Regions from separate parts of the Ensifer sp. R1-3 genome, predicted to be linked through region 1. Evidence: predicted binding sites of a transcription regulator. Region 1 holds the regulator's gene; each other region holds the start of a gene.

Evidence for each region. Region 1 encodes PhoB, which activates phosphate uptake and scavenging genes when phosphate is short. Its sites were predicted from a motif close to TGTCATNNANCTGTCAT; they were not measured.
Region 2: M1D43_RS14505 (alkaline phosphatase D family protein) is a predicted target of PhoB. The motif match lies at 5,471-5,487, and genes of this name have one in related genera.
Region 3: M1D43_RS12585 (DUF47 domain-containing protein) is a predicted target of PhoB. The motif match lies at 2,718-2,734, and genes of this name have one in related genera.

What each region holds. Positions count from the first base shown of each region.
Region 1 is NZ_CP096515.1:2,275,982-2,283,942, reverse strand. Features, by position in the region: gene pstA (phosphate ABC transporter permease PstA) at 1-1,103, shown strand, start outside; gene pstB (phosphate ABC transporter ATP-binding protein PstB) at 1,117-1,932, shown strand; gene phoU (phosphate signaling complex protein PhoU) at 2,019-2,732, shown strand; gene phoB (phosphate regulon transcriptional regulator PhoB) at 2,843-3,526, shown strand; gene M1D43_RS10995 (GcrA family cell cycle regulator) at 3,622-4,143, opposite strand; gene M1D43_RS10990 (aspartate aminotransferase family protein) at 4,552-5,751, shown strand; gene argF (ornithine carbamoyltransferase) at 5,826-6,737, shown strand; gene M1D43_RS10980 (Hsp33 family molecular chaperone) at 7,104-7,961, shown strand, end outside.
Region 2 is NZ_CP096515.1:3,034,000-3,041,960, reverse strand. Features, by position in the region: gene ppa (inorganic diphosphatase) at 1-182, opposite strand, end outside; gene M1D43_RS14520 (hypothetical protein) at 340-942, shown strand; gene M1D43_RS14515 (GNAT family N-acetyltransferase) at 989-1,495, opposite strand; gene typA (translational GTPase TypA) at 1,839-3,665, opposite strand; gene M1D43_RS14505 (alkaline phosphatase D family protein) at 3,801-5,363, opposite strand; gene M1D43_RS14500 (KTSC domain-containing protein) at 5,520-5,741, opposite strand; gene M1D43_RS14495 (amidase) at 5,867-7,174, shown strand; gene M1D43_RS14490 (hypothetical protein) at 7,236-7,397, opposite strand; gene M1D43_RS14485 (hypothetical protein) at 7,667-7,961, shown strand, end outside.
Region 3 is NZ_CP096515.1:2,603,334-2,611,294, forward strand. Features, by position in the region: gene M1D43_RS12565 (TetR family transcriptional regulator) at 1-125, shown strand, start outside; gene M1D43_RS12570 (GNAT family N-acetyltransferase) at 118-588, opposite strand; gene M1D43_RS12575 (molybdopterin-synthase adenylyltransferase MoeB) at 596-1,372, opposite strand; gene recF (DNA replication/repair protein RecF) at 1,399-2,523, opposite strand; gene M1D43_RS12585 (DUF47 domain-containing protein) at 2,758-3,402, shown strand; gene M1D43_RS12590 (inorganic phosphate transporter) at 3,402-4,406, shown strand; gene M1D43_RS12595 (DUF1326 domain-containing protein) at 4,520-5,155, shown strand; gene M1D43_RS12600 (DUF2182 domain-containing protein) at 5,160-6,044, shown strand; gene dnaJ (molecular chaperone DnaJ) at 6,216-7,355, opposite strand; gene dnaK (molecular chaperone DnaK) at 7,630-7,961, opposite strand, start outside.

The DNA.
Region 1 (7,961 bases):
AGTTTTCCGAGAAGGTGATCGATCCCAAGAACGAACGGGCGACCGATCCGAAGCAACTCTATACCGCCAACTACCCGCTGCTGGTGCGCGAGGCTCTGGTAAAGCAGCTCGGCCTCGATCCGTCGAAGCGGCCGCTGGTGAAGCAGGCGGCCGATATGGTCTCCGCCAGCGCCCGGACGCAGCTGCGTGACATCGTCGTCGCCGATCCGTCGGTCATCGGCAGGACGATCCCCGTCACGCTGCTTGCCGAGGCGAACATCGATTCCGCGTTCAAGGGGCAGATCGACCTGTCGGTCGACGAAACCAAACGCAAGGTGAAGGATGAGCAGGTCGCATGGATGAACCAACTTGCCGAGGCCGGCGTGCTCAAGAAGAGCTTCAACACCGGCATCTTCACCTTCGGCGCGTCGAGCCGGCCTGAAGCGGCGGGTGTCGGCGTCGCCCTTCTCGGCTCGCTCTACATGATGCTGATCGTGCTCGTTCTGTCGCTGCCGATCGGCGTCGCCGCCTCCATCTATCTCGAGGAGTTCGCGCCGAAAAACCGGCTGACGGACCTGATCGAGGTGAACATCAACAACCTGGCGGCCGTACCGTCCATCGTCTACGGCCTCCTCGGGCTTGCCGTCTTCGTCAACTTCGCTGGCATGCCGCGCTCGGCAGCACTCGTCGGTGCCTTCGTGCTGACGCTGATGACGCTTCCGACGATCATCATCGCTACCAGGGCGGCCCTGAAGGCAGTGCCTCCGTCGATCCGCTCCGCCGCACTCGGCCTCGGCGCATCGAAGATGCAGACCATCTTCCATCACGTGCTGCCGCTTGCCATGCCCGGCATCCTGACCGGCACGATCATCGGCCTCGCCCATGCGCTGGGCGAAACGGCGCCGCTGCTTCTGATCGGCATGGTCGCCTTCGTGGTCGACTTTCCGGGGTCGCCGCTGGAGCCTTCCACGGCGCTGCCGGTGCAGATCTACATGTGGGCGAACGAGGCAGAGCGTGCCTTCGTCGAGCGTACGTCCGGAGCGATCATCATTCTCCTGATCTTTCTCATCTTCATGAATCTCGGGGCAATTCTCTTGCGGCGTCGCTTTGAGCGTCGCTGGTAGTGGGGTAAGGACTATGAACATCATGTCGGAAGCTGCAGTCGAAAAGGCTCTTGACCAGAAAATGAATACGGTGCCTTACAAGATGATCGGCAATGATGTGTCGGTCTATTACGGCGAAAAGCGCGCGCTCTTCGACGTCAACCTCAACATCCGCGAGAACACGGTCACGGCGCTGATCGGTCCCTCAGGGTGCGGCAAATCGACGTTTCTGCGCACTTTGAACCGCATGAACGACACGATCGAGAACTGCCGCGTGACCGGCAAGATCACGCTCGACGAGGACGATATCTATGATCCGTCGATCGACGTGGTGGAGCTGCGCGCCCGGGTCGGCATGGTGTTCCAAAAACCCAATCCGTTCCCGAAGTCGATCTACGACAATGTCTCCTACGGGCCGCGCATCCATGGCCTGGCACGCACCAAGGCCGAACTCGACGAGGTCGTGGAAACGAGCCTGCAGAAGGCCGGGCTCTGGAACGAGGTGAAGGATCGGCTGCAGGAGCCGGGCACCGGACTTTCCGGCGGTCAGCAGCAGCGCCTCTGCATCGCCCGCGCCGTCGCGGTCAGCCCGGAAGTCATCCTGATGGACGAGCCCTGCTCGGCGCTCGATCCCATCGCGACCGCGAAAGTCGAGGAACTCATCCACGAACTGCGGGCGAATTTCACGATCGTGATCGTCACCCACTCGATGCAGCAGGCGGCGCGCGTGTCGCAGCGCACGGCCATGTTCCATCTCGGCAATCTCGTCGAGGAGAACGATACCGACAAAATGTTCACCAACCCGGACGATCAGCGCACCCAGGACTACATCATGGGCCGCTTCGGCTGATGGCGAGAGGGGCGGCGCTTTTCCGTCCCTCCCGGTTTAAGATCGACCGAGCCATTCAGAACAGCGGGTCTCCCGAGGAAACGAATATGTCTCACGCACACATCATGTCCGCCTTCGACGAAGAGTTGAAGTATCTCACGCGCCGCATCTCCGAGATGGGCGGTCTTGCCGAGCAGATGGTCGCGGACTCCGTCCGTGCGCTCGTCAATTCCGATCTTGCTCTCGCCCAGAAGGTTATCTCCGACGACACCATTCTGGACGACGCGGAACGGCAGATCGGCGAAAAGGCGATCGTCACCATTGCCAAACGCCAGCCCATGGCCTCGGATCTACGGGAGATCATGGGTTCGATCCGTATCGCCGCGGACCTGGAGCGCGTCGGCGACCTCGGCAAGAACACCGCCAAGCGCGTGATTGCCGTCGCCGGTTCGGGCATACCGCGCAAGCTTGCGCGCGGCCTCGAACACCTGGCCGAGCTCGCGCTCGTTCAGTTGAAGGAAGTCCTGGACGTCTACGCCTCCCGTTCGCCGGAAAAGGCGAACAGCATTCGCGAACGCGATGAAGAGATCGACGCGATCTACACTTCTCTGTTCCGGGAACTGCTGACCTACATGATGGAAGATCCGCGCAACATCACGCCCTGCACGCATCTTCTTTTCTGCGCCAAGAACATCGAGCGTATCGGCGATCACGCGACCAACATTGCCGAAACGATCTACTACATGGCGACAGGCGCCCAGCCGCAGGGCGAACGGCCGAAGGACGACATGACGTCGACATTGGGTTCCGTGACGGACTGAGATCGCTCGGCATCCGGGCCTATGCAGAATTTGTTCCGGCCGCTTTGGCGCGGCCTACCACCGTGCGCGGCGGCATGACGGCTGTCGTGCGTAGGAAGGAGTCCTACTGAATGTTGCCGAAGATTGCCGTAGTCGAAGATGAGGAAGCCCTAAGCGTTCTCCTGCGCTACAATCTCGAGGCAGAAGGCTTCGAGGTCGATACGATCCTTCGCGGCGACGAGGCGGAGATCCGCCTGCAGGAGCGCCTGCCCGACCTTCTCATCCTCGATTGGATGCTGCCCGGGGTTTCCGGCATCGAGCTCTGCCGCAGGCTGCGCCAGCGGCCGGAAACGGAGCGCCTGCCGATCATCATGCTGACGGCGCGCGGCGAGGAGAGCGAGCGCGTGCGGGGCCTTGCCACCGGGGCCGACGATTACGTCGTCAAGCCCTTCTCGACGCCGGAACTGATGGCGAGGGTCAAGGCTATGCTCAGGCGCGCCAAGCCCGAGGTTCTGTCGACGCTCCTGCGCTGCGGCGATATCGAGCTCGACCGGGAGACGCACCGCGTCCACCGCCGCAGCCGCGAAGTGCGCCTCGGCCCGACGGAGTTCCGGCTGCTGGAATTTCTCATGTCCTCACCGGGGCGCGTCTTCTCCCGTTCACAGCTCCTGGACGGTGTCTGGGGGCACGACATCTATGTCGATGAACGGACCGTGGACGTCCATGTCGGACGTCTGCGCAAGGCACTGAACTTCTCCAACATCCCCGACGTCATCCGGACGGTGCGCGGCGCGGGCTATTCGCTGGAGAGCTGAGACCGAAGGTGCCGGCTTACGGCATGGCAAAGAAAAAAGGGGCCTTTCCGGCCCCATTTTTCGTCGTGCATCCAGAGCGGAATGAGCAAGGCGCCTCAGCGCATGCGCCGGCGCTCGGCAGAGGGCTGGTAGGCCAGCCGGGCATGAAAGGTGCAATAGGGAGAGGCTTCCGGGGAGTCGTTGCCGCAGAAGTGAAACTCTTCCTTGAGCGGGTCGCCGATCGGCCACTTGCAGGTGCGTTCGGTAAGCTCCGTGAGCTCCAGCCGCCGCGACATCGGCAGGACGATATTCCTGTCGATCTGCAGCTCCTGGTCGATCGCCAGGTCGACTGCGAGCTCTTCCTTGAGCGCGGTCGCACCGGCCGTGCGGGTTACGGTGCGGGTTACGGAACGCGCAGCATAGTTCGGTGCGCGCGGGGCAGACGTCGCCCGTTTGGGGCGGGCTGCAGCGGCCGTGCTTCCGCCGGCCTTGGCGCGCCCGGGCAGGCTCAGCCGATGAACCTTGCCGATGACCGCGTTGCGGCTGACGCCGCCCAACTGCGCCGCGATCTGGCTGGCGCTCAGGCCCTCCGACCACAGCTTCTTCAGTTTCTCGACCCGCTCGTCAGTCCAGTTCATCTCTGCACTCCCCGTTCTCGGCGTTGGGATGGCGGAATCCGTCACCGCTCTCCGGGAAAACCCCGAAGATTCAACGCGATAATACTTTTGGTGACTAGGTCCGCCGCATGCGTCTAGTAATTGAATGTTAACCTACCGGCAGGGTGACTCCGTGGCAAGAGTCGCCGGAATCGCGCCGAATCGATTTCGCGGTTTTCCCCAACTTGCTGTCGGAGCGTTGCATTTTTGCAAGTCCCAGAGTGCGATTTTTTCGCGCTTCGGAATCGGTATCCGCAAAGCGCCTGCAAACCTTGGTTTTGTTGACATCGCGGTGCGAAATGGGAATAGTGCCTGTCGCCGCCGCAAGGCGGCATTTTTGATTTTTATCGGGCCGAAGTCCGATGCCGCCGGAATGAAGGAGAGCTCGACATGGCCGCAACCACGCCGCTTTACGACACCTATCTGCGGGCGCCGTTGCGTTTCGAGCGAGGTGAAGGCGTTTGGCTGATCGCCGAAGACGGCACGCGCTATCTCGATTTCGCTGCCGGTGTCGCCGTGAACTCGCTCGGCCATGCCCATCCTCATCTCGTCGAGGCGCTGAAGGCGCAGGCCGACAAGGTCTGGCATCTGTCCAATCTCTACGAGATTGCGGGGCAGGAAAGCCTTGCGCGGCGGCTGACCCAGGTGACCTTCGCCGATCGGGTGTTCTTCACCAATTCGGGTGCGGAAGCGCTCGAATGTGCGATCAAGACGGCGCGGCGCTATCATTTCGCCAAGGGGCACGTCGAGAAGTTCCACGTCATCACCTTCGAAGGTGCTTTCCACGGCCGCACGCTCGCGACGATCGCCGCCGGCGGACAGCAGAAATACATCGAGGGCTTCGGGCCGAAGGCGCCGGGCTTCTATCAGGTCCCCTTCGGCGATATCGGCGCGGTCAAGAACGCGATCAATGAAGAAACCGCGGCGATCCTTGTCGAGCCGATCCAGGGCGAGGGCGGCATTCGGACGGCATCGAAGGAGTTCATGCAAGGGCTGCGCGAACTCTGCGACGAGTTCGGCCTGCTTCTGATCCTTGACGAGGTCCAGTCCGGTGTAGGCCGGACCGGCAAGCTCTTCGCCCATGAATGGGCGGGCATCAAACCCGATATCATGGCCGTCGCCAAAGGCATCGGCGGCGGCTTCCCGCTCGGCGCCTGCCTTGCGACGGAAGCGGCGGCCGCCGGCATGGTGGCGGGCACGCACGGCTCGACCTATGGCGGCAACCCGCTCGCAATGGCGGTCGGAAATGCCGTGCTCGACGTCGTTCTCGCCGAAGGCTTCCTCGATCAGGTGCGCGAGGTGGCTCTCGTCTTCCGTCAGGGGCTCGCCTCGTTAAAGGATCGTTTTCCGGACGTGATCGAGGAAATCCGCGGCGACGGGCTGATGCTCGGCATCAAGGCGAAGGTGCCCTCCGCGGACCTTTTGAAGGCGATCCGCGCCGAGAAACTGCTCGTCGTCCCGGCCGGCGAAAACGTTCTGCGCCTGTTGCCGCCGCTGATCACCACCCCGGCCGAGGCGCGCGAAGGACTGGCACGGCTCGAACGCGCCGCGGAGGCGGTGAGCGGCAAGAGCGGCAACGCCGCGGCTTGAGCGTCCGAAGGTTTCGGATCGAACCGGCCCGGGCGGGGTCGACAAACGGATTCTACGACAGGAAACAAGGCAGTATGACCAGACACTTCCTCGATCTCTCGGCCATGACGGCCACCGACCTCAGGACCATCATCGACGATGCCCGCGTCCGCAAGTCGGCGACCAAGGCAGGGACTGCCGAGAAGCCGCTTGCCGGCAAGATGCTCGCGATGATCTTCGAGAAGCCGTCCACCCGCACGCGTGTTTCCTTCGATGTCGGCATGCGCCAGCTCGGCGGCGAGACGCTGTTTCTGTCGGGTACCGAAATGCAGCTCGGCCGGGCGGAGACGATCGGCGATACGGCGAAGGTCCTGTCGCGCTACGTCGACGCGATCATGATCCGCACGACCGACCACCGCCGGCTTCTGGAGATGGCGGAGCATGCGACCGTGCCCGTCATCAACGGGCTCACCGACGATACGCACCCGTGCCAGATCATGGCCGATATCATGACCTTCGAGGAGCACCGGGGACCGGTCAAGGGCAAGACGATCGCCTGGACCGGCGACGGCAACAACGTGCTTCACTCGCTGATCGAAGGCTCGGCGCGCTTCGGCTATCGCATGAACATGGCCGTGCCGCTCGGCTCCGAACCGCATGACAAGTTCCTGAACTGGGCGCGCAACAACGGGGCCGAGGTCCTGCTCAGCCACGAGGCGGAGCAGGCGGTTGCCGGTGCCCATTGCGTCGTCACCGACACCTGGATCTCGATGAACCAGGAACATCGCGCCCGCGGTCACAACGTCTTCCAGCCCTACCAGGTCAACGGCGCGCTAATGAAGCATGCAGCGCCGGACGCGCTGTTCATGCATTGCCTGCCGGCGCACCGCGGCGAGGAAGTGACCGATGAGGTCATCGACGGCCCGCAGTCGGTGGTGTTCGACGAAGCCGAGAACCGGCTGCACGCGCAGAAATCGATCCTCGCCTGGTGCATGGGCGCGGTCTGACGGCTGGAGGCGGGCGCGAGGCGTTCTCTTGAAATCTGCACGGTGCAACACGATCTAGGGCGGTGAGCGGGGGCTCCGATCATCAAATCGGCCAGTCGCCCCACGCCGGCTATCACGTGCTTGGCGCCCAAGGGGTGCTTCGACGCAGAGCAAATGCCGGCGGAGAAATTCGTCCATGACGGGATCAAATGGAATGGCGGACGGTTGTACCGGTGCGCACCGGTGCACTCGATGCAAGCCGTATCGGACATGAAGAGGAAGCGAGCGGTTTCCGCCCGCATCCCGCATGCAGTTTTTGGAATGGGTCATGGCCACGTCCCGGATTGAATCGATCCGCGTGATCATGGTCGAGGCAAGGAGCAAGCGATGACAGAAACAGCGCCGGGACTTGGCGAGTTCGATTTTGCCGGTGACGATCAGGTTGTGCCCTTTCAGGTCGAGGGACTCGACGTGCGCGGCCGCGCCGTCCAGCTTGGCCCGATGCTCGATGCCATTCTTGAACGGCACAATTACCCGCTCCCTGTCGCGCGGCTCGTCGCCGAAACAGTGGTGCTGACGGTCCTGCTCGGCACGTCCCTGAAATTCGAAGGCAAGCTGATCGTGCAGACACAGGGCGATGGGCCGGTCGATCTCGTGGTCGCGGATTTCTCGACGCCGGACCGCGTCCGCGCCTATGCCCGCTATGATAAGGAGGCGCTCGCCGACGCCGAAAAGAGCGGGCGCGTCCGGCCTCATGAATTGTTGGGCAACGGCGTCCTCGCCTTCACGATCGACCAGGGTGCGCACACGCAGCGCTATCAGGGCATCGTCGCGCTTGACGGGGCGACGCTCGAGGAGATCGCCGGCGCCTATTTCCGCCAGTCAGAGCAGATACCGACCAGGGTGCGCCTCGCCGTTGCCGAGCTTCTCGACAAGGACGAGAACGGCAAGCCGCGGCACCGCTGGCGCGCCGGCGGCATGGTCGCGCAGTTCCTCCCCGACGCGCCGGACCGGATGCGCCAGGCGGATCTGCCGGGCGGCGATGGTGACGAGGGCGACGAGGATTTCTTCGACGAGGACGACCTCTGGGCGGAAGCCAAGGTGATGGTCGAGACGATCGACACCGATGAACTCACCGATCCGACGGTCGGTACCGAGCGATTGCTGTACCGTCTGTTCCATGAGCGCGGCGTGCGCGTCTATGAGCCGCAGGCGGTCTACGATCGATGCAGCTGCTCGCGCGAG
Region 2 (7,961 bases), 760 kb from region 1:
TGCGGCACGAAGCCGTAATTGCCCGGATAGGTCATCGGCGTGTAGAGGAAGCGATCGACCACCAGCGTGCCGGCCTCCTTGTCCATTTCGTACTTGATCGGATGCCCGCCGACCGGGACTTCCACGATTACATTGACATCTTCCGGTGGATTCTTTCCGATGGAAATCGCGTCGATCCGCATGAGCACCTCCAGGGGTCGTTTGAAAAGTCGTCCCGTCGGATAAAGGGAAACATGCCGCGATGCAACATGACTTTGGTTCCGGGCGGGCGGATTTGCTGTAGGCACGCCGCGCGGCCAAAAAGGGGCAGGGCTGATATTTATCTTCGCAGGAGAGACAATGCGCCCGAAACTTCGCTATTTTCTTTCCGCCGCCCTGATCTCGGCGCCTGCACTTGCCAATGACAGCGCCTACACAGACGCCAGCCGCGACAAGTGCCGGCTCCTGCGCGAGTGGGAAGGCGCCTCGTCGCAGATGCTTTGTCCCGGCATAGGCGACTATCCCGTCCATTTCATCGAGAGCGATATGCGCCAGAGCTTCTTCTTCGGCCATGCCAGGCAAAGCTATCTGGAGAACGGCTTCGAGAGTTTCGGTCCCTTCAACCATGCCGAAACGACCGTCGAATGGCGCCTCGACGCCAACGGGAAGCCGGTCGCCGCCATCCTGCGCTGGATCATCGAGAACCCGGATCCCCAGACGGACAGGAGCACCAAGGCGTTCGAGGGACAGGTTCTGGTGATCTCGAAGGTCGCGCAGAAGGAGGACGGCGACGGCTGCGTCATCGGCTATGTCGACGCGCTCGCCAATGCCGATGCGAACACGCTGGCGCGCAGGATAGCCGACGAAAGAGCCGCAAGCTTCCGCTGCGGCACGGACCAGGCATCCTATCACGGAAACCGCGGCGAGAAGGCGGGCGAACCCATGCACTTCCTGCCTAAATGAGGCTCTGCGAGACGCCCGGACCGATGACGGCGTCTTGCGGCACTCCTCAACTCCAGACGAAGCCGACCTTCTTCAGGTGCTTCTCGCCGAAATCCTCCATGCCTTCGGCAATGTCGCGACCGCCCGCCGAATGGAAGAAATTATAGGCATTCGCACTGTCTTCCAGGCACCAGACGACGAGCCCTTCGCAGCCGAGCGATTTCAGAAGGCTCTTTGCTTCGCCGAAGAGGACACGCCCGAGGCCGATGCCCTGATATTCGGGCCTGAGATATATCTCGTAGATTTCGCCTTCCTGCGGCAGCGCCCGCGCCCGGCTCAGGCCCAGCGTCGCATAGCCGGCTATCGTGCCGGCGACGTCGACGACGAGAAGGGTCGCCGGTCCGCGCGTGGCCTTGCGCCACCAGGTCTCGTCGCGGCGATTGACCATTCGGACAAGGGGGCGGTGCGGAATGATGCCGCCATAGGCCTGCAACCAGGAAACGCGATGCACGTCGGCGATTGCCGCCGCCTCATGCGGCTCCCCAGGCCGAACCTCGATCGAAACAGTCTTCATGACTTGCGACTCTAATCACACGACGCGGCGGACAGGAATCCCGCCGGGCTGTCGCGCGGCGTTAACCCACAGGCAACTTTAACGGCACCTGCCCCAAGGTTAACGCCTTTTTAACTTTATCCGCAAGCCGCCCGCGAAAGGCACACACAGCAAAAACCCCGGATCGCTCCGGGGGTTTGTAGATCGACGAAATCAGAAGGTTGGACTTGCCCCTCTCCTCGGCTTTAACCCGAGGACTAGCCCGCTCGCGGGGAGAGCGGACGGAGGCGGCGCGGCATACCCCTTCTCCCCGCATGCGGGGAGAAGGTCGCGGCAGCGGGATGAGGGGCTCGCTTTTAGCCCCTTAAGCAGCGCCGGCCGTCCGCGACTTCTCGAAGCGCTTGCGCTCGTTCGGATCGAGATACATCTTGCGAAGCCGGATCGACTTCGGCGTGACCTCGACCAGTTCGTCGTCCTGGATCCATGACAGCGCCCGGTCGAGCGTCATGCGGATCGGCGGCGTCAGCTTTACCGCCTCGTCCTTGCCGGACGCGCGCATGTTGGTGAGCTTCTTGCCCTTGAGGACGTTGACTTCCAGATCGTTGTCGCGCGTGTGGATGCCGATGATCATGCCCGCATAGACCTTTTCGCCGGCGTCGATGATCATCGGGCCGCGATCTTCGAGGTTGAACATCGCATAGGCCACGGATTCGCCGGCGTCGTTCGAGAGCAGAACACCGTTCACGCGGCCGCCGATCTCACCCTTATAGGGCTGGTAGTCGTGGAACAGGCGGTTCATGATCGCCGTGCCGCGCGTATCGGTCAGAAGCTCCGACTGATAGCCGATGAGACCGCGGGTCGGCGCGAAGAACACCAGCCGGACGCGGTTGCCGCCGGAGGGACGAAGCTCGGCCATTTCGGCCTTGCGTTCGGACATTTTCTGGACGACGACGCCCGAATGCTCCTCGTCGACGTCGATGACGACCTCTTCGATCGGCTCCAGGAGCTGTCCGTTCTCATCCTTGTGCATGACCACGCGCGGACGCGAGACGGCGAGCTCGAAGCCTTCGCGGCGCATCGTTTCGATCAGAACCGCGAGCTGCAGTTCGCCGCGGCCGGACACGTAGAACGAGTCCTTCTCGGAGGATTCCTCGATCTTCAATGCGACGTTGCCCTCGGCTTCCTTGAACAGACGGTCGCGGATGACGCGCGAAGTGACCTTGTCGCCTTCGGTGCCGGCGAGCGGGGAATCGTTGACGAGGAAGGACATGGTGACGGTCGGCGGATCGATCGGCTGCGCCTTCAGCGGCTCGTTGATGGCCGGATCACAGAACGTGTCGGCGACGGTGCCCTTGGAGAGGCCGGCGATCGCCACGATGTCGCCCGCATGGGCTTCCTCGATCGGCTGACGCTCGATGCCGCGGAATGCAAGAATCTTGGAGATGCGCCCGGACTCGAGCACCTTGCCGTCCTGCCCGAGGACCTTGACCGCCTGATTCGGCTTGATCGAACCGGAATGAATGCGCCCGGTGATGATGCGGCCGAGGAAGGGATTGGCCTCGAGAATGGTGCCGATCATCCGGAACGGACCTTCGCCGACGCTCGGCTCCGGAACGTGATCGAGAACGAGATCGAGGAGCGGTGCCAGGCCCTGATCCTGCGGACCTTCCGGCGCGACGTTCATCCAGCCGTTACGGCCGGAACCGTAGAGAATCGGGAAGTCGAGCTGCTCATCGGTCGCATCGAGCGCCGCGAAGAGATCGAATACCTCGTTGATGACTTCCTCGTGACGGGCATCGGGTCGGTCGATCTTGTTGATCGCCACGATCGGCCGAAGACCGACCTTGAGCGCCTTGCCGACGACGAATTTCGTCTGCGGCATCGGGCCTTCGGCGGCGTCGACCAGAACGATGGCGCCGTCCACCATCGACAGAATACGCTCGACTTCACCGCCGAAATCGGCGTGGCCGGGGGTGTCGACGATATTGATGCGCGTACCCTTCCACTCGACCGAAGTCGCCTTGGCGAGGATGGTGATGCCGCGTTCCTTTTCCAGTTCGTTGGAATCCATCATGCGCTCGGCGACGCGCTGGTTTTCGCGGAAGGAGCCCGACTGCTTCAGAAGTTCGTCGACGAGCGTGGTTTTCCCATGGTCGACGTGCGCGATGATCGCGATGTTACGAATGCTCATTTTTTGTCTCGGAAAGTTCGTGGGCACGCGCGACGAGGCAGGTACCGCTTTTCAGTTGCCGCGCTCATACAGGTTTTTTCCCGGAAGCGAAAGGGGGCCGGCGCGCAGGGCTGACCTGCGTGAGGCGCCGCCGGCTCAAGCGGAAACCGCCGGATCGAGGGTTACCCGCCAGAGTTCCTGATCCTGCCGGTCCATCAGCCGCACCGTCATCTGCCGCGTCTGGCCGCTGATATCGACGATGCCGAAGAATTGAAGGTCCGCCGACGGCGGCAGGTTGCTGTCGATTCCTCCGCCGGACGCCTTCATGAAGCGAACCTCGGGGCCGAAGGTCATGTCGAGCTCCTTCGGCCCGTAGGTGCCGGAATGAAGCGGCCCGGAGACGAACTCCCAGAACGGCGAGAAGTCCTTGAAGGCGGCCCGCGAGGGATCGTAGTGATGCGCCGCCGTGTAATGCACGTCCGCCGTCAGCCAGACGAGGTTCTCGATCGCATTGTCGCGGACGAAGCGCAGGAGATCCGCAAATTCGCTCTCGCGCCCCTTCGGCGCGCCATGGTCGCCGTCGGCGATGGCATCCGATCCGCGCCTTGCCGAATAGTCGTCCCAGACGATGAGGCCGACCGGCATGTCGCAGGCGATCACCTTCCAGGTGGCGCTGGACGCCGCAAGCTCGCGCTTCAGCCAGTCCGCCTGCCGCCAGCCGAAGAGGCCGCCACCCCCCTCTTCCTGGTTGGGGCCGCGATAGGAGCGCAGATCCACGAAGAAGACGTCGAGCAGCGGACCATAGGCGATCTTGCGGAAAATGCGGCCGGGCTCCGTCGGCAGCGTGCGGATCGCCGTCATCTCGTGAAACGCGCGGGCCGCGCGGGCGGCATAGACGGCGACATCCTTCTCCGGATAGCGCGGGTCGTCGCTGAGATCGGTCGAGGCCGACCAGTTGTTCAGGACCTCGTGGTCGTCCCACTGATAGAAGGTGGGACATTCGGCATGGAGCCTCCGCACATGCTCGTCGAGCAGGTTGTATTTCCACTGGCCGCGATATTCCTCGAGCGTCCGCGCGACGTCTCGCTTCTCGGGCGTGACGATCCGGTTCTTCCACATGCCGCCGTCGCGCAGCTTGATCTCGTCGGGGATAGGATTGTCGGCATAGATCGTGTCGCCGGAATGGATGAAGAAATCCGGCTCGTGCAGCCGCATGGTCGAATAGGTCTTCATGCCGACCTCGTCGATGCCCCAGCCCTGCCCCGCCGTGTCGCCGGACCAGACGAAGCGCACGGAGCGGCGGCGCAAGGGAGCCGTCCGGAAGCGCCCGACGACCGGTTCGGAGACGCGATTGGCGTCGTAGAGATCGGTCGCGATGAAGCGATAGAAGATGTCCTGGTCCGGCAGCAGACTGTCGAGCCGGCACTTGACGGCGCAGTCGGTCAGCGGCGTCGCATCGATATCGGCAAGCCTGACGGCATTCGAAAAGCTTTCCGTGGTCGAATACTCGACGGAAACGCGCGCCGGCCGATCGACCCGCGTCCAGATCATCCCCGAGCCCGTATCGACGTCGCCGGACTGTACCCCATGGGCGAATTCCGGCCGTCCGTAGCCGCGCGCGTAGAACGGCGTGGCGAGACCGGAAGAAGCGACAAGACCGGCGGCGCCGGCGGAGAAGAGGAAAGAACGCCTGGTGAGGGTGTTTCGAAGAGCGGCCAATCCCTGCCTCCGGTTCCGTTTCGCGAATCGTCGGTTCTCGCGAGCGGACCATTGGCGAGCCAGATGTCAGCGGCTTTACAGGCGGATGAAACTATTCGGACGGTTTGGCGACAGTTCTGTGAAGGGGGCTGCCTGCCGGCGGATAAGGGGCAATCCCTAATGCAGGAACCCGTAGTGATGGCGTATGTGCCGATTGAAATAGTTGCCGGCGGAATCCGCATGCAGCAGTTCCTCGTAAACCTCTTCCGGAACGTCGAGGTAATGATAGGGCCTGCGGTTGCCGAGGAACCAGACGCTCAACGTCCGGCGCGGTACATCGTATCTGACCTCATGGATCGCGGAGGAGTCGAGGATTGCGGAGGATCGTAGAATTCGCATCGGCGTCTTCCCGATTGCTTGTCCCTATCGCCCCCTATTGTACATCAATCGTGCGATCCTTTAAATATTGGAGCGCTTCCAAGGACTTCCTTCCGGACTTGGCCCGCAATTCACGAGGTCCTTCCTTGCCCCCGTCAGATACGCCCGCCCGCGACCGCCTCGAAACCGTTCTCGCCCGCCTCGACGGGCGGCGGAACGGTGAACGCGTTTTTGTGAAGCTCTATCCCGAGACAGCCCGCGCGGAAGCGGACGCTGCCGACGGGAGGCGGCGCGAGGGCAAAAGCCTCGGGCCCCTCGACGGGCGGATCGTCTCCATCAAGGACCTCTTCGACATCGCGGGCGAGCCGACGCTTGCGGGCTCCATCATCCGCCGCGCGGCGCCTCCGGCAACAGCGGACGCGGCGATCGTCCGGCGCCTTCGCGCGGCCGGCGCCGTCATCATCGGCAAGTCTCACATGACGGAATTCGCCTTTACCGCCGTCGGCCTCAATCCGCATTACCCGGTGCCCGGCAACGCTATCGACCCGAGCCTCATTCCCGGCGGTTCCTCCTCGGGCGCCGCCGTCTCGGCGGCGGAGGGCACGAGCGAGATCGCCATCGGCTCCGACAGCGGCGGCTCGGTGCGCATTCCGGCCGCCCTGCAGGGCCTCGTCGGCTTCAAGCCCACCGCCCGCCGCATATCTCTGGAAGGCGCCTTTCCCCTGTCCCCCAGCCTCGATTCGATCGGCCCGCTTGCGCGCACGGTCGCCGGTTGCGCGGCCGCCGACGCGGTCATGGCCGGCGATACGCCGAGACCGCTCGAGCCCATGCCGCTCGCCGGCCTTAAACTCGGCATCCCCGAAGGCGCTCTTCTCGAAGGGCTTGCGCCGGAAATTGCGGCGGCTTTCGAAAGAAGCCTGCAAGCGTTCTCCCGCGCGGGTGCGAAACTCGCCGCATGCGGGATCGACGATCTCCTCGCCCGCTTCGCCGAGGCAACCGCGATCGGTTCGCTTGCTGGCCTCGAGGCAAGCCGTGTGCACGCGGACTGGCTCCTGGACGACAATGCGCCGGTCGACATCCGCGTAAGATCCACATTGCGCCGCCGGCTCACGGTCCCCGACGCCGCGATCGAGGACCTGCTGCGGACGCGGCAAGAGCTCATGCGCGCCATGGACGAGCGGCTGGCACCCTTCGATCTCACGCTGCTGCCGACCACACCCATCCCCGCCGTCAGCATCGCCTCGGTCGAGGAGGACAGGGCCGAATACCGCCGCGTGGAGGACCTGCTGCTGCGCAACACCCAGGTCGCCAACCAGTTCGACCTGACCGCAATAAGCCTGCCGATGGCAGGCACGAGCCGGCCGGCGGGGCTGATGCTGATGGGCCGGCACGGCGCGGACGCGATGCTGCTTGGTGCTGCGGCCGCAATGGAGGATCTGCTGAAGAACGGGTGAACGGCTTCGCGTTCCCTCGCGCCGGATGGCCGTTCGAGGGACAGGCTTTACCGGCAATGCCTCAATGCATCGACCGGCTCGGCCATTCCTCTTTGAGAATCCGGAACGCGTCTTCGAGCGCAGCGACCAGCACGTCGGTCAGCTCGCCGCCGTCATTGTTCATGAGGTACAGGGCCACGGTCGCATCCTGCGGGTCGCTGTAGCGCTCAAAATCGTCAGACATCGAATCGTCCTTCCTTCGCCGCATTCATTACGGCTGTCCGGCGACGTTAGAAAGGCTGACTTGTGCAGAACTGGAGCGAGACCGGCTTTCAAACGAAGGGGCAGCGGACACCGGATATTTCGCTCGCCCCCGGCGCGCTGGAGCGCTTCCAGGAAAGTGTGTAACGGTTTTCCGTCCGAAACTGCGTTGGATCCGTTAGAGCATTTCAGTGTTTCTATGAAACGTTGAAATGCTCTAGACCGCCCGGGAGAGTCACAAGCGGAGCCAAGATGGCGAAGAAAACCAAAGGCGACGACGCCCCCGACCTGCACCGCCTCAAGGCCGAATTTCCGGAAATCCACGCCGCCCTCGCCGCCGGCAAGATCCCGTCGCTGCGCCAGGCGCTGGTCCTCGCCGGCCTGAAGCCGGAGCGCAGCCGGCTGGAGAAGCTCAAGAACTCCTGGGCGAAGGCAAACGATGCCGAACGCGAAAGCTCCCTCGCCTGGCTCAAAACCAAAGGCACGCTGCCCGCGCCCGCCGCCGCCCCGCCCGATGCCGGCCCGCAGCCCGCCGAAACCCCGATCG
Region 3 (7,961 bases), 330 kb from region 1:
GGCTGCTCTTCGGCCGCCGCTTCGACCTCGTGGCCCAGGGGAGCGAAGCACTCCAGTCTCTCTTTGCGGGCTTCCGGCGGGTGCCGGCTCGCGGCGATACCTCCTCCCGCCTCGGCCCTAACTGAGCACTTTGCGCATCTCGACCGAGGTCGGGCGGGTGAAGCCGGGATGGGCGGTTCGCGCCGTCTCCACGAAGCCCCAGGCCGCGAAAGTGGCTTGGTTTCCGGCGAGCTCGATGCGTGTCTGGAGCCTCAGCGCAGGCAGGCCCAGATCGCGCGCCGTTTCCTCGGCGGCGGCGATGAGCATCCTCCCTACTCCCTTTCCCTGGCGGCCGGGAGCGACGGCGAGTTTGCCGATATAGAGACAATCCGCTTCCGGCTTGCAGAAGATGCAGCCCAGGACCTCACGCCCGGCGACGGCCGCGAAGGCGATCTCGTCTCTTGCTTTCCGGTTGAGGGACGCCGCCGTCAGCGCATGGGCCGACGAGGGCGGATCGATACGGCCGTCCATATAGGCGAAGGACGCACGGATCAGCGACAGCAACTCCTCGTAACGGTCGAAGCCCTCGTCGATGCGGACGGTCTCCATGCCGTCCTCAGCGCGTGCCGCGCCGATAGCGGATCGTGTTGAATTGGGCGGCGAGCGCATCGTAGAGCAGCAGACGGCCGATCAGCGGCTCGCCGATGCCGGTGACGAGCTTGATTGCTTCCATCGCCTGCAGCGTGCCGATGACGCCGGTGAGCGCGCCTAAGACGCCCGCTTCGGCGCAGGTCGGTACGGTGCCCGGCGGCGGCGGCTCCGGGAAGAGGTCGCGGTAGGAGGGGTTCGGGTGCCCCTCCGCATCGGTCCCGTAGGGCTTCAGCACGGTGACGGAGCCGTCGAAGCGTCCAACGGCACCGGTGACGAGCGCCACGCCTGCCGCCTCGGCCGTATCGGCGGCGAGATAACGCGTATCGAAATTATCCGACCCGTCGACGACGAGATCGTATTGCCGGAAGAGCGCATCGGCATTTGCGGGGCCGAGCCTGACCGGGTGCGCCACGACCTTCACATGCGGGTTGAGGGCGTCGATCGCCGCTGCGGCGCTCTCGACCTTCGGCCGCCCGATATCGGCGGTGGCATGGATCACCTGACGCTGCAGGTTCGACAACGAGACCACGTCGTCGTCGACGATCCCGAGCGTGCCGACCCCGGCGGCCGCCAGATATTGCAGAGCCGGCGCGCCGAGCCCGCCCGCGCCGATGACGAGCACGCGCGCGGCCTTGAGTTTCTGCTGCCCCGGGCCGCCGATCTCCGGCAGCACGATGTGGCGTGCGTAGCGCGCAATCTCCGAAGGAGCGAGCGTCGCATCGGTCGTCATGTGCGTCTCCATGTAATTTTCGCGCAGGGCGCTGCATGTCACCCCGAAACGCGGCCGTTTGCAACGGCCAGATATTGAGCGCGCTCGCCAAGGGCGTCGAACATCGCCCGGTCGGTGCCCGTCATGAAGGACTGGCCGCCGAGCCCATCGACCAGATCGAAGAGGGCGGCGCGGCGTCCCTGATCGAGATGGGCGGCGATTTCGTCGAGCAGCAGCACCGGGGCGTGGCCGGTCATGTCCCCGACGAGCCGTGCATGCGCAAGCACCAGGCCGACGAGCAGCGCCTTCTGCTCGCCGGTCGAGCAACGCTCGGCCTCGATGTCCTTTTCCCGGTGGCGGATCAGGAGATCGCTGCGGTGCGGCCCGTCCAGCGTGCGGCCCGCGGCCGCATCGCGGGCACGGCCCTCGGCGAGCATTGCCAGATATCGCTCTTCGAGTTCAAAGGCGGGAATGCCGGCACAGTCATCGAGAAAGCCGGCGAGCGACAGGCTTGCGGACGGAAAGGTCCCATCGCTCCGGCTGCGCTCGACGAGGGCCAAGAGCAGGCCGAGCATCTCCTGACGGGCAAGCGCCATGGAGATGCCGAGCCCGGCCATTTCGCGCTCGATGGCCGACAGCCAGGCGGGATCGGGCCGGAAATCCGAGAGAAGCCGGTTGCGGCTGCGCATGGCGCGGTCGAACTCGCTGGCGCGGCGGCCGTGTTCGGGATCGAGCGACAGGACCAGCCGGTCGAGAAAGCGCCTGCGGTCGGCGGAAGGGCCGGTGAAGAGGCCATCCATCGCCGGAGTGAGCCACAGCACCCTGAGGTGATCGGTGAGTTCGTCGACGGTGCGGGCCGCAGTGCCGTTGATCCTGAGGCGGCGCGACTGCCCCTCCTCGGTCCCTTGAGTGCCCGTGCCGATCTCCACCGACCCTTCCATGCCGTCGACGGCGGCGAAGACCGAGAAACCATCGGGGGCGCCGACGCGGGCGACATCCGCATAGGCAGCGCGCCTCAAACCGCGCCCGGGCGAAAGAAAGGAGACCGCCTCCATCAGATTGGTCTTGCCCGCACCGTTCTCGCCGGTCAGCACCACATGGCGCTGGTCGAGGTCGAGCGCCAGCGTTGCATAGTTGCGGAAGTCGCTCAGTTTCAGGCGTGTAAGAAAGACCTTGTGGGGCATTGCAAGTCCGATATCGACGTTGCTGTCAGGTAGGATGAAAGCCCGGCCAAGGCAAGGCGGAAAGGGTGTTCTGTCCGCCTCTCCCCCGCCTGCGGCGATTCCGTATCCGGGCTGCGCATTTCCGCCCCAATCGCCTGTGGGAAAGCCGTTTTTTTCAGCCGCATCGGAACTTTCCCCGAGCGCGCAAGTACAATATGACAACTGCGTGACAATCGACAGTTGGATGGATCGCTGATGCTCGGCCTGTTTCGCAAGCTCCTCCCCCGGGAAGACCGTTTCTTCGACCTCTTCGCCGATCATTCGCGCACCGTCATGGGTGCGGCGGAGGCACTGAACGCGTTGCTTGCCGGCGGCCCGGACATCGAAAGCCATTGCGACCGCATCGTCGCGCTCGAGAATGAGGCCGACGAAATCACCCGCGAGGTTCTGCTGGCCGTCCGCCGCAGCTTCATCACCCCCTTCGACCGCGGCGACATCAAGGATCTCATCCAGTCGATGGACGATGCGATCGACATGATGCACAAGACGGTGAAGACCATCCGTCTCTACGAGCAGAAGAGCTTCGATCCCGGCATGCAGGCCATGGGTGCGGCGGTCGTCGAGGCCGCCCATCTCGTCGCCGAGGCCATTCCGCTCCTCAGCCGGATCGGTGCCAATGCTCATCGCCTCAGCGCCATCGCCGAGGAGGTGACGCATGTCGAGGATAGATCCGACCAGCTGCACGAGCAGGGCCTGAAGGATCTCTTCCGGCGCCATGGCGCTTCCAACCCCATGGCCTATATCATCGGCAGCGAGATCTACGGCGAACTGGAAAAGGTCGTCGACCGCTTCGAGGATGTGGCAAACGAAATCAGCGGCATCGTGATCGAGAACGTCTGATGGATGCGACGCTCGCCTTCCCGCTGCTCGTGGGGCTCATCGCCGTCGCGCTTTTCTTCGACTTCCTCAACGGGTTGCACGACGCGGCCAATTCGATCGCGACCATCGTATCGACGCGCGTGCTCCGGCCGCAATATGCGGTCTTCTGGGCGGCGTTCTTCAACTTCATCGCCTTCCTCTTCTTCGGGCTGCACGTCGCCGAAACGCTCGGAACCGGCATCATCGATCCGGGTATCGTCACGCCGCAGGTGATCTTCGCGGCGCTGATGGGCGCCATCACCTGGAACATCGTTACCTGGGTCTTCGGCATCCCGTCGAGTTCCTCGCACGCGCTCATCGGCGGTCTCGTCGGCGCCGGCCTGGCCAAGACCGGTTTCAGTTCCATCGTCTGGCAAGGCCTGCTGAAGACGGCCGGCGCCATCGTCATGTCGCCGGGCATCGGCTTCGTTCTGGCGCTGCTGTTGGTGCTGATCGTCTCCTGGCTGTTCGTTCGCCAGACACCCTTTGCCGTCGACAGCACCTTCCGGGTGCTGCAATTCGTTTCGGCTTCCCTCTATTCGCTCGGCCATGGCGGCAACGATGCGCAGAAGACCATGGGCATCATTGCCGTGCTTCTCTTCTCGCAGGGCTATCTCGGCTCGGAATTCTACGTGCCCTTCTGGGTGGTCATCACCTGCCAGGCGGCGATCGCGCTCGGCACGCTCTTCGGCGGCTGGAGAATCGTCCACACGATGGGCTCGAAGATCACCAAGCTCAACCCGATGCAGGGATTCTGCGCCGAGACGGGCGGCGCCATCACGCTGTTCGCCGCGACCTGGCTCGGCATTCCGGTTTCGACCACCCACACGATCACCGGCGCGATCATCGGCGTCGGCGCGGCGCGGCGCGTATCGGCGGTGCGGTGGGGGCTTGCCGGCAACATCGTCGTTGCCTGGGTGATCACCATGCCGGCGGCAGCGTTGATCTCGGCGCTCTGCTATTTCGCCGCGGGCCTCGTCGCCTGACGCTTTCGCCGGGCACCCCGTTGGCATTGCCGGCGGCGGGGAGTATATTTCCGCGATCTAATGGAATTGCATCCGGAGAAGAGTGAACTTCCATCGTATCTGGGGAGGAAACGATGACGGACGTCGAGTGGACGATCAAGGGCCGCGAATTCATCCATTGCAATTGCGCCTATGGCTGCCCGTGCCAGTTCAACGCACTGCCCACCGAGGGGCATTGCCGCGCGATCGGGATCGTCGACATCGACGAGGGGCACCATGGCGATACCCGGCTCGACGGCCTGAGGTGCGGCATGATCGTATCCTGGCCCGGTGCCATTCACGAGGGCAGGGGCGCGGTGGTTCCGATCATCGACGAGCGTGCCTCCGACGAGCAGCGGGAGGCGCTGCTGCGGATCATGAGCGGCCAGGACACCGAGCCCGGCGCCACCTTCTTCCAGGTGTTCGCGACGACTTTCGAGACCTTCCACGATCCGGTTTTCGCGCCGATCGATTTCGAGATCGACGTCGAAAGACGCTCGGCGCGGGTCAATATTCCGGGATGGATGGAGGCTCGCGGCGAGCCCATCGTCAATCCGGTGACCGGTGAGGAGCATCACGCGCGCATCAACCTTCCGCACGGGTTCGAATATGACCGCTGCGAGGTGGGGCGCGGCTGGGCCGAGACGAGCGGGCCGCTGGCAGTTTCGCTCGCCGATTCGCACGCCCACTTCGCCAGACTGCACATGACCGGAAGCGGCGTGGTTCACTGACGCCATGCCGCCCGACACCGCGCTTGAAAGCTTGCTGCGACGGGATCGGGCAATCGTGGCAGCGTCGCTCGCCGCATTGACGGTGGTCGCCTGGACATACACGCTCTGGCTGGCAGCAGCCATGAACATCGACGGCATGAGCATGTCCGCTCCCGGCATGGAAGCGGACATGAAGATGGACCCTGCCATGGATATGGATGGCATGGAGATGGGATCCGGTGGCGCCCTGTCGCTCGGCACCGTCCTCGGCATCTCGCCGCGTCCCTGGAGTTCCGTGGAAGCCGGCGTCACCCTGACCATGTGGATCGTGATGATGGTCGGCATGATGCTGCCTTCGGCAACGCCGATGATCCTGCTCTACGCCCGGGTCGGCCGGCAAAGCCGGATGGCGGGCAAGCCCTTTGCCGCGACCGGTTTCTTCGCCGGCGGCTATCTCCTTGCCTGGGCGGGATTCGCCCTCGTCGCGACGCTTGGACAATGGCTCATGGAGGGAACCCTGCTGACGCCGGCGCTGGCAAGCGCCAGTCGCATCTTCAGCGGTGTCGTGCTGGTGATCGCGGGTCTTTACCAATGGACGCCGCTCAAGGATGCCTGCCTCAGCCAATGTCAGACGCCGATCGTCTTCCTGCAGCGGCACGGCGGTTTTCGCCGCGATCCCGCGGGAGCCGTCGGACTGGGCCTGCGCCACGGGGTCTATTGCATCGGCTGCTGCTGGGCGCTGATGACGCTTCTTTTCGTCGGCGGCATCATGAATGTGCTCTGGATTGCGGCAATCGCCATCTTCGTGCTCGCGGAGAAGGTGATACCGACCGGCCGCGTTCTCTCACGCGTCGCCGGATCTCTGCTCGCGGCGTTCGGCCTTTGGCAGCTCATTTCGGCTTCGATTTAAGTGATAGCGCCGCGGCTTGGCCCCTCATCCGCCTGCCGGCACCTTCTCCCCGCAAGCGGGGCGAGGGGACTGGTAGCGCCGCCGCTTGTCCCTTCTCCACGTCAGAACGGGGAGAAGGTCGCGGCAGCGGGATGAGGGGCTGCGCGCGGCGTAATCGCCCAGAGCATTGGCTCACTCGCTCAACGTGTCGAAGAAATCCTTCATCCGGGAGAAGAAGCCCGTCGATTCGGGATTGTTCTCCTTGGACGAGATCTGCTCGAATTCCTGCAGCAACTCGCGTTGGCGCTTGGTGAGCTTCTGCGGCGTCTCGATTTGAATCTGGATATAGAGATCGCCGGTCTGGCTGGAGCGCAGCACCGGCATGCCCTTGCCCTTGAGGCGGAACTGCTTGCCGGCCTGCGTGCCTTCCGGCACGGTGACGCGCGATTTGGTACCGTCGAGGGTGGTGACGTCGAACTTGCCGCCGAGCGCCGCCGTCGTCATAGAGATCGGCACGGCGCAATAGAGATCCGCGCCGTCGCGCTGATAGAATTCGTGCGGCTTCACTGAGAGGAAGATGTAGAGGTCGCCCGCCGGGCCGCCGCGAAGGCCGGCCTCACCCTCGCCGGAAAGCCGGATGCGCGTGCCGTCCTCGATACCGGCCGGAATGTTGACCGAGAGCGTCCGCTCCTCCACGACGCGGCCCTGGCCGTGGCATTTGGTGCAGGGGTCGGCGATCGTCTGGCCGCGGCCGCCGCAGGTCGGGCAGGTCCGCTCGATCGAGAAGAAGCCCTGGGCCGCGCGGACGCGGCCGGTGCCCTGACAGGTGCCGCAGGTCTTCGGGCTGGTACCGGGCTTGGCGCCCGTGCCGGTGCAGACGTCGCAGGTGATGGACGTCGGCACGCGGATCTGCGCCGTCTTGCCGGAATAGGCCTCCTCGAGCGAAATCTCCATGTTGTAGCGCAGGTCCGCGCCGCGCTCGCGTCCGCCTGACGAGCGGCGCTGACGGCCACCCATCATCTCGCCGAAGATGTCCTCGAAAATATCGGAGAAGCCGTGCGCTCCGCCGCCGGCGAAGCCGTTGCCGAAGCCTGCGCCCATGCCGCCCTGCTCGAAGGCCGCATGGCCGTAGCGGTCATAGGCCGCGCGTTTCTGCGGATCCTTCAGCGTCTCATAGGCTTCGTTGATTTCCTTGAAGGACTTTTCCGACTCCTGGTCGCCGGGATTCCTGTCCGGGTGATATTTCATCGCGAGTTTGCGAAAGGCGCTCTTCAGCTCCTTTTCGTCCGCGTTTTTTTGAACGCCAAGCGTTTCGTAAAGATCACGTTTCATGCTTCAAAGATCGTCCTGTTATCAGCGACAGGGCTTGCCAGCGCGAAGGATCCGACGGCTGCCTGATTATCTTGCCACAGGATTTAGTAAACCTTTAAGCGCGATACCATAGCCAAGTCGGGGCGGAAGCGGTTTTTTGTCGGAAAACGGCGGTTTCGCAGCCACTTTCCTCCGCAGGGTCGGTTCGCTTCCGCGCCTTGCGACTGCAGCCGGTGAACCATCTATGAAAAAGCCCGGGATCGCTCCCGGGCCCGTTCATCGAAAGGCGAAGCCGTCAGGCCGACCGCTTACGGTCGTCTTCGTCCTTGACTTCCTCGTAGTCGGCGTCGACCACGTCATCGCCGGAGCGCTTGGCGTCGGCGGCGGCATCCGCATGGGCGGCGTCCGTCTGCTGAGCCTCATAGATCGCCTGACCGAGCTTCATGGAGACTTCCATGAGGGTATTGGTCTTGGCCTTGATGTCCTCGGCGTCCGGCTCGGAAACTTCGACGGCGCTCTTGAGCGCTGCGATTGCATCCTCGATCGCCTTACGGTCCGTCTCGGAAACCTTGTCGCCATGTTCCTGGAGCGACTTCTCCGAAGAATGGACCAGGCTTTCGGCCTGGT